2 regions of the Corynebacterium sp. NPDC060344 genome follow, and region 1 is predicted to be linked to the other one. Evidence: riboswitches for the same ligand, from Rfam matches in the RefSeq annotation. Region 1 holds a riboswitch; the other holds the start of a gene.
The links. Region 1 has a riboswitch for thiamine pyrophosphate ahead of thiC (phosphomethylpyrimidine synthase ThiC). Riboswitches for the same ligand answer to the same signal wherever they lie in the genome.

Region 1 (4,047 bases):
GTCCGGCCCGTCCGAGAGTCGGTCGGCCATCGCGGTGGCCGAAGCGGTGGCGTCATCGCCCGGGTGGCGGGGAGTCGTCATCGATGCTCGATTCTGTTCGTGCCGGCCGTGCCCTCTTCGTGGGAGAGCGGGGCCGTGTGCGCGGGTCGCGCGACTGGCAAGTGCCTGCGCAGTGTCGCCCCCGAAGGTGTCCCGATAAAGGAATAAAGGTGAACGGAAGGTAAACAAACGCTGATCGGCAGCGTGAGACGCGCCTCAATGCCGGTGCCGCGGTTCGGGTGCCGCCTACTCCGCCGACAGCGGCAGATACACCCGGCCGCCGGCGGCGCCGAACTCCTCGGACTTCTCGGCCATGCCGGCTTCGATCGCCTCGACGGTCTCCAGCCCGTGCTCCTTCGCGTAGTCGCGCACGTCCTGCGAGATGCGCATGGAGCAGAACTTCGGGCCGCACATCGAGCAGAAGTGCGCGGTCTTCGCGGGCTCGGCCGGCAGGGTCTCGTCGTGGTAGTCCAGCGCCGTGTCCGGATCCAGCGCCAGGGCGAACTGGTCGTGCCAGCGGAATTCGAAGCGCGCCTTCGACAGGGCGTCGTCGCGCTCCTGCGCCAGCGGCAGCCCCTTGGCCAGGTCCGCCGAGTGCGCGGCGATCTTGTACGTGATCACGCCGACCTTGACGTCGTCGCGGTTGGGCAGCCCCAGGTGCTCCTTGGGCGTGACGTAGCACAGCATCGCCGTGCCGGCCTGCGCGATCATCGCCGCGCCTATAGCGGAGGTGATGTGGTCGTAGCCGGGCGCGATGTCGGTGGCCAGCGGGCCCAGGGTGTAGAACGGGGCCTCCTCGCACAGCTCCTCCTCGAGCCGGACGTTCTCCGCGATCTTGTGCATGGGCACGTGGCCGGGCCCCTCGATCATCACCTGCACGCCGCGGGACTTGGCGATCTTCGTCAGCTCGCCGAGCGTCCGCAGCTCCGCGAACTGCGCCTCATCGTTGGCGTCGGCGATGGAACCCGGGCGCAGGCCGTCGCCAAGCGAGAAGGTGATGTCGTACTTCGCGAAAATGTCGCACAGCTCCGCGAAATTCTCGTACAGGAAGGACTCGCGGTGGTGGGCCAGGCACCACGCCGCCATGATCGACCCGCCGCGCGAGACGATGCCCGTCACGCGGTTGGCGGCCAGCGGCACGTAGCGCAGCAGCACGCCGGCGTGGACGGTCATGTAGTCGACGCCCTGCTCGGCCTGCTCGATGACGGTGTCGCGGTAAATCTCCCACGTCAGCTTCGCGGGGTCGCCGTTGACCTTCTCCAGCGCCTGGTAGATGGGCACGGTGCCCACGGGCACGGGGGAGTTGCGCAGGATCCACTCGCGGGTCTCGTGGATGTCGGCGCCGGTGGACAGGTCCATGATCGTGTCGGCTCCCCAGCGGGTGGCCCACACCATCTTCTCCACCTCCTCCGCGATGGACGAGGTGACCACGGAATTGCCGATGTTCGCGTTGACCTTCACCGCGAACTTCTTGCCGATGATCATCGGCTCCAGCTCCGGGTGCTTCCTGTTCGCGCAGATCACGGCGCGCCCGGCGGCGACCTCGGAGCGCACGAGCTCCGCCTCGACGCCCTCGCGGGCGGCGATGAACGCCATCTCCGGGGTCACGATCCCCGCGCGGGCCCAGGCCAGCTGGGTCGACGCCTTCAGGTCGGGGCTTTGCGACGACGCCGGGGCGGGCGCAGGGGTCGGCCACGAGTCCCTGGTCTTCGGCAGTCCGCCGTGCAGATCCGGGTCCGCATCGGTTTCGGTGTACGGGCCGGAGGTGTCGTAGGCATCGAAATGCGTGCCATCGGTGAGGTTGATCCGGCGGGCGGGGATGCGCAGGACGGCATCCTCCGAGCCGAAGGGCGATCCGTCGAACATGACATCGTCGTAAAGCTTCTCGGAACGGTAGATCGGGCCGGTGGTGACCTGGTCCCGGGCCTCGTCCATGGGGTTCACGGCAGGCTTCGCCATGGTGGTCCTTTCCTACGCCGGCATTACCCGGACAGGTTCGAACGGTCGGCATCCGCATTCCCGATGCCCTCTCAGCGCCGGTTCGGTAGGCGCTCCCGTGGGAAGTATTCGGTTGTGGGCATCGATCGTACCCGACGCGAAAGTGCCGGAGCGGCCAGGGACGTCGGCTATGATGTTTCGGAAACGAAGCCGAATGGGGCACCGCCGCGCCGGCGATGGGGGAGCGGGCGGCGGACGAGGAAGATGACGAGGAAGATGAGGAGGATGCGCCGATGCCGCACAACCGGCCGCGGGACCGCGACCTGGCCAAGCAGCTGGTGCGGGAGCTGCGCAGGGACGCGGACCTGCCGGTGGTCTTCCTCGGCATCGGCGGGCAGGGCGGCGTGACCATCGGCGACGGGGTCGGGCTGCGCTCCGACGGGGTGCGCGGTCTCACGGTCACCCCCGGCGAAGGACTCGGCGGGCGCGTGCTGCGCGATCGGCGGCCGGCGGTCGTCGCGGACTATGAAGCCGCGCGGACCATCACCGACAGTTACCGCGAGCACGTGCACAACGAGGGCCTCGGTCCCGTCATGGCCGTGCCGATCTTGTCCACCGTCGGCGAAACGCGGATGGTCCTCTATGGCGCGCACCGCGAGAAGTTCGACTTCGGCGACCGGATCCGGTCGGTGGCCATGCGCTTGGCGGCGAAGGCCGGCACCGAGCTGCGCATCCGCGACGAGGTCGACCGTCGCATCGGCATGGCGCAGCGCAGCACCGCGGAGATCCGCGAGGCGGGGGAGGGGCCCGGGGCCTCCGATCTGGAACGATTGCGCGAACTGCACGCCGACCTGCGCGCCATCGCCGCGACGACGGCCGACGGAGAGGCGCGCGACAAGCTGCTCGCGGCCTCCGGCGGGCTGGCGGCGATGCTGTTCCCCGGTGCCGGTGCCGGGGGCGGGGCTGGTGCGGGTGGCGGCATTGGTGTTGGGGAGGGGGTTGGTGGCGTTGGCGGCGCGGTGGCGGAAGGTGGCGCCGGCAGTGCGGAGGCGCCCGCGTTGACCGCCCGGGAGCTCGACGTGCTGGCGCAGGTCGCGCTGGGGTGCACGAATGCGGAGGCGGCGGCGCGGTTGTCGCTGAGCGCCGAAACGGTCAAGGCCTACCTGCGCAACGCCAGCGCGAAGCTCGGCGCGAAGGGGCGCCACGCCGCCGTCAGCCGGGCACGGATGCTCGGGCTCATTCCCTGAGGTGGTCCTGAATCAACCCGTGCGGGGGGCGGGGTTGTGCGGGGGTTGAAACGGGCGTGCACTGCACCGCGAAGCTCCGTTTGGCGAAGTTTTCCGGGGATTTTCGGGTGGGTGTCCGGCGCTGGTTCACGAACCTGCCGGTAGGATCGGTGCAGGTGGGGGAGGTTCTTTTCGTCGCAAAGCTTCTGAATGGTTAACAAAACCGCTAGCCACGGTTAACTGATGGATCCATAACACCCTCTTTCGGGTATGTGAGACGTGCGTCACGCCTGGATATGTTCTGCGTCACATCGTTGACCGGGCGGTTCCCAGGAGCCGCCCCCAAGGCAGGAGACGCCATGACCAACTCACTTGCGCCGGACCGCTCGTCCGGCACCGGGCCCGCAACCGGGCCCGGCATCGGGGCCCACGACCCGGCCGAGAACCTGAAGAAGGGGCCCTCGCTGCGCAGGGTCGCCACGGCGAGCCTCGTCGGCACGACGATCGAGTTCTACGACTTCTTCATCTACGGCACCGCCGCCGCGCTCGTCTTCCCCACGGTGTTCTTCCCGAACATGACGCCGATGCTGTCGACGGTCGCCTCCTTCGCCACCTTCGGCGTCGCGTTCCTCGCCCGCCCGCTGGGCTCGGTGGTCTTCGGCCACTTCGGCGACATCCTCGGTCGCAAGCGCACGCTGGTGTGGACGCTGCTGATGATGGGCATCGCGACCCTCTTCATCGGCCTGCTGCCGGGCTACGACTCCGGCACCTTCGGCTTCTTCGAATCCGGCATCGGCGTCTGGGGCCCCGTGCTCCTGGTGGTGATGCGCTTCCTGCAGGGCAT
Region 2 (4,047 bases), on a different contig from region 1:
CGACCCGTACCGACCGCGTGGAGCGCACGGTGGCGACATCGCGCACACGGGTGGGCCCGGCGGCGACGTTGCGCGCAGAGGTTCGGGCTCGGCCTCGGGCGCGGGCGCGGGCTCAACCGGTGCCGAGCTGGTGGGCAACACCCCGGAATCGGAGCGCCAGGATGGCCGCGCCGCGCTGTTCTCCGACAGGAAGATGCGCGGCCGATGGGCTCCGAAGGCCACCACCACCTGGTGGGGAGTGTTCGGCGACGTGAAGCTGGACCTGCGCGAGGCGGATTGGCCGTCCGATCGGATCGTGCTGGACTTCCAGTCCGCGATGTCGGAAACGACCATCATCGTGCCGCCGGGGACGACCATCATCGATGACACGACCGTGATTCTCGGCGAAGTCAAGATCAAGGCATCGGAATCGGCACCGGCCAACGGCCTCACCGTCGTCATCGACGGCATTCTCCTGATGAGCGACCTGACCATCCGCGATCGCTGAGCCCCGGGGAAAGGGGCAGCCGGAAAAAAGGGAGCCGGGGAAAGAGGGAGGCGGGGAAAGAGGGAGGCGGGGCAAGGAGGGCCGGGATTGGAGCGCCGCCGGGCCGGAGATCAGGCGGGGACCTTGAGCCCCTCGATCATGGTGATGAACACGTCGAGGAGGTCCTCGGAGCTGCTCTCGCTCGGGGTGCTGACGTGATCGGAAACCCACCCGACGCCGGCGCCGCCGAGGAAGGTGACGATCAATTCCGACACGGCGCGAGTGCCCGGCGCCCACGCGTACCCATCGCGTTCGGCGTACAGGGCCAGGAGCATCTCCATGCCGTCGGCGAAGCCGGCGAAGTACTTCGGCGGGTTCTCGCTGCCGTGCTCCACCCGCGCCGACGCGACCACGAGCTCATAGAGGGTGAAGGCCTCGTCCCAGTGCGTCGCCAGCAGGCGGTGGGCATGGCGGATGAGGCTGGCGACGTCGTCGACGCCGTCGTGGACGAAGCCGCCGGTGAGGTTCGACAGCGTCCGGCGGATCATCAGGCCGACCAGCTCCCCCTTCCCGGAGAAGCAGTAGTGGAAGACGCTCAGGTGGGCGTTGGCCCGACTGCAGACGTTCCTCGTCGTGACCGCACCCACGCCGTCTTCGATCGCGATCTCCAACGCGGCCTCCACGAGGCTCGCGCGCCGCTGGTCAACGGACATTCGACCGGACAACCGATACACCCTTCGATCCGATTGGACGGCGGTTAATCACCAATCCAAATAGAACTTGCACCCATGGCGCAATAACAAAGTCAAACATACCGAACGGTCTAGCCAGGTCGAACCCGCCTTACCCCACGGGGCTGAAATGGGCTTTATGCGGAAATTACCGGTATTCACTTTCGCTGAATCAAGAAAGAAACGGGCACCGGCCAACGCCGATGCCCGCATTATTCCCGCATTATTCCCGCATCCCGGACCGCGCACGACGAAGCGGGCCAGGGAAAAAATTCCCTGGCCCGCCTTAATGGCTCCTCCAGCTGGACTCGAACCAGCAACCCTTCGATTAACAGTCGAATGCTCTGCCATTGAGCTATGGAGGAAAGTCTGCGGCACGTCTCCGTGCGACGGATCATTACTCTACCCAGATCGCATATGGACGCCAAATCCGCAGGCCAGCACCGAAATCGGGCACACCGGGGCGAGGCTGTCCCGCGACTGCGGCGGGACTGCGGCCGGACCGCGGCCGGACATTTTCACGGCTGCCCGGCGACCGCGGCGGGACTGCGGCCGGACCATGCCGGGGGCTTCTGCACGAGTGCGGTGGGACGTCGCAAAGCAGATCCGGAACCTTTGCTAACGTGACGCGCAACACGGGGTGCCCGGGCGGACCGGGCTGAGAACACACCCGCCGAACTTGATCCGGTTAACGCCGGCGGAAGGATGTTGCCATGGCCGACGCCCATGCGACTGCGCACGACCACAGCCCGCTTTCCACCGGGGCCGCGTACTCGCAGTTCCCCGACGAATGGAGCGCCGGCTGCGTCAGCTGCGGCGCGTCGCGCGAAGGCCGCATCCCGCGGGTGCTGTCCATCGCCGGCACCGACCCGAGCGGCGGCGCGGGCCTGCAGGCCGACCTCAAGGCGTTTTCCGCCCACGGCGCCTACGGCATGGGCGCGGTCACGGCGCTGGTCAGCCAGAACACCACCGGGGTGCGCGACATCCACGTGCCCCCGGTCGAGTTCCTCCGGTCGCAGCTCGACGCGGTGTCGGATGACGTCGCCATCGATGCGGTGAAGATCGGCATGCTTTTCGACGCCGCGATCATCGCCGAAGTCATCGACTGGCTCGACGCCCTTCGGCGGGGCGAGGAGACGCCGATCGTCGTCCTCGATCCCGTGATGGTCGCCACCTCCGGCGACCGCCTGCTGCAGCCCGACGCCGAGGCGGCGATGAGCGACCTGCTCCACCACGTCGACCTGGTCACCCCGAACATCCCGGAGCTGGCCGTCCTGGCCGGCACCGAACCGGCGACCACACCCGGCGAAGCCCTCGACCAGGCCCACAAGGTCGCCGCCGAACACGACGTCCTGGTGCTGGCCAAGGGCGGCCACCTCAGCGACGACGTCGTCATCGACGCCCTCGTCCGCCCCGACGGGACCGCCGAACGATTCACCGGGCCGCGCGTCGACACCACCAACACCCACGGCACCGGCTGCTCCATCTCCGCGGCCATCGCCGCACTGTGGCCGCGGACCGGCGACCCCGTGCGCGCCGTCGCGGTGGCCAAGTCGTGGATGACCGCCTCGCTGCGCCACGCCGACGAGCTCGAGGTGGGACAGGGCCACGGCCCCATCCACCACTTCGCCCAGCTGTGGGAGCGCGGCCTGTCCCCCGATGCGGCGATGATCGCCGACCAGTGGTGGGAATCCATCGCCGACCTGCGCGAGGCGATCGACGGGCTGGACTTCATCAAGGGACTGGCCTCCGGGTCACTGCCGGAAGAGGCCTTCCGCTTCTACCTCGCCCAGGACGCGATGTACCTCAACGGCTACTCCCGCGCGCTGGCCGCGGCATCGGCACTGGCCCCCAACCAAGACGAGCAGATGTTCTGGGCCTACGCCGCCCACGGCGCCATCGCCGGGGAGATGGAACTGCACCGCAGCTATCTCGGCGACGACGCCGGCGCGGGCTACGCGGGGAATGCAGGGAACCCAGGGAACTCCGGTAACGCGGGGAACGCGGGCACCATCGAGGCCTCGCCGGTGACCCGCGCCTACGTCGATCATCTCGTCGCCACCGCCGCGCGCGGCTCCTACGGCGAACTCATCGCGGCGGTGCTGCCCTGCTTCTGGCTCTACCGCGACATCGGGCACCGGTTGATCGCCCGGAACCACGACGCCCACCCGTACTCCCGCTGGCTGGACACGTACGCCGACGACGCCTTCGACGCCGACACCAACAAGGCCATCGACATCTGCTCGCGCTACGCCACCACCGCCACGACGACCGAGCGGGCTGCGATGGACCGGGCGTTCCGCCTGTCGTCGTGGCACGAAGTCGAATTCTTCGCCGATCCCCTGCGCCGCTGAGCGGGCTCGCGGCGGCGACGGGCGAGTCTCCCTACCCTGGGAGGCATGACCGACTACTCCGCGAACCAGAACCCGAACCAGACCCGGCCCGCCTCTGATTCCGCCGCCGACTCCGCAGCCGACGCCACCTCCGGCGCCCACCGCACCGTCCGCGGCATCATCGCCCGCTCGAAGGGCGCCCCGGTGGAGATGGTCGACGTCGTCATCCCCGCCCCGGGCCCCAATGACGTCATCGTCGACGTCCAGGCCTGCGGCGTCTGCCACACCGACCTGGCCTACCGCGACGGCGACATCAACGACGACTACCCCTTCCTCCTCGGCCACGAGGCCGCAGGCGTCGTCTCCGAGGTCGGCGAGGCGGTCACGCACGTCGAGGTCGGCGATTTCGTCGTGCTCAACTGGCGCGCGGTGTGCGGCCAGTGCCGCGCCTGCAAGAAGGGCGAGCCGAAGTACTGCTTCGCCACGCACAACGCCTCCAAGCCCATGACGCTTGCCG

Region 2: linked by a shared signal. The riboswitch ahead of thiD (bifunctional hydroxymethylpyrimidine kinase/phosphomethylpyrimidine kinase) and the one ahead of thiC (phosphomethylpyrimidine synthase ThiC) in region 1 are both predicted to bind thiamine pyrophosphate.

Annotation. Positions count from the first base shown of each region.
Region 1 is NZ_JBHXCS010000004.1:245,423-249,469, forward strand. It holds gene ACFWGD_RS07440 (Na/Pi symporter) at 1-81, opposite strand, end outside; gene thiC (phosphomethylpyrimidine synthase ThiC) at 286-1,998, opposite strand; TPP riboswitch at 1,991-2,107, opposite strand; gene ACFWGD_RS07450 (LuxR C-terminal-related transcriptional regulator) at 2,271-3,224, shown strand; gene ACFWGD_RS07455 (MFS transporter) at 3,563-4,047, shown strand, end outside.
Region 2 is NZ_JBHXCS010000002.1:309,615-313,661, forward strand. It holds gene ACFWGD_RS04125 (LiaF domain-containing protein) at 1-487, shown strand, start outside; gene ACFWGD_RS04130 (TetR/AcrR family transcriptional regulator) at 598-1,179, opposite strand; tRNA gene ACFWGD_RS04135 (tRNA-Asn) at 1,488-1,562, opposite strand; TPP riboswitch at 1,824-1,920, shown strand; gene thiD (bifunctional hydroxymethylpyrimidine kinase/phosphomethylpyrimidine kinase) at 1,911-3,551, shown strand; gene ACFWGD_RS04145 (S-(hydroxymethyl)mycothiol dehydrogenase) at 3,597-4,047, shown strand, end outside.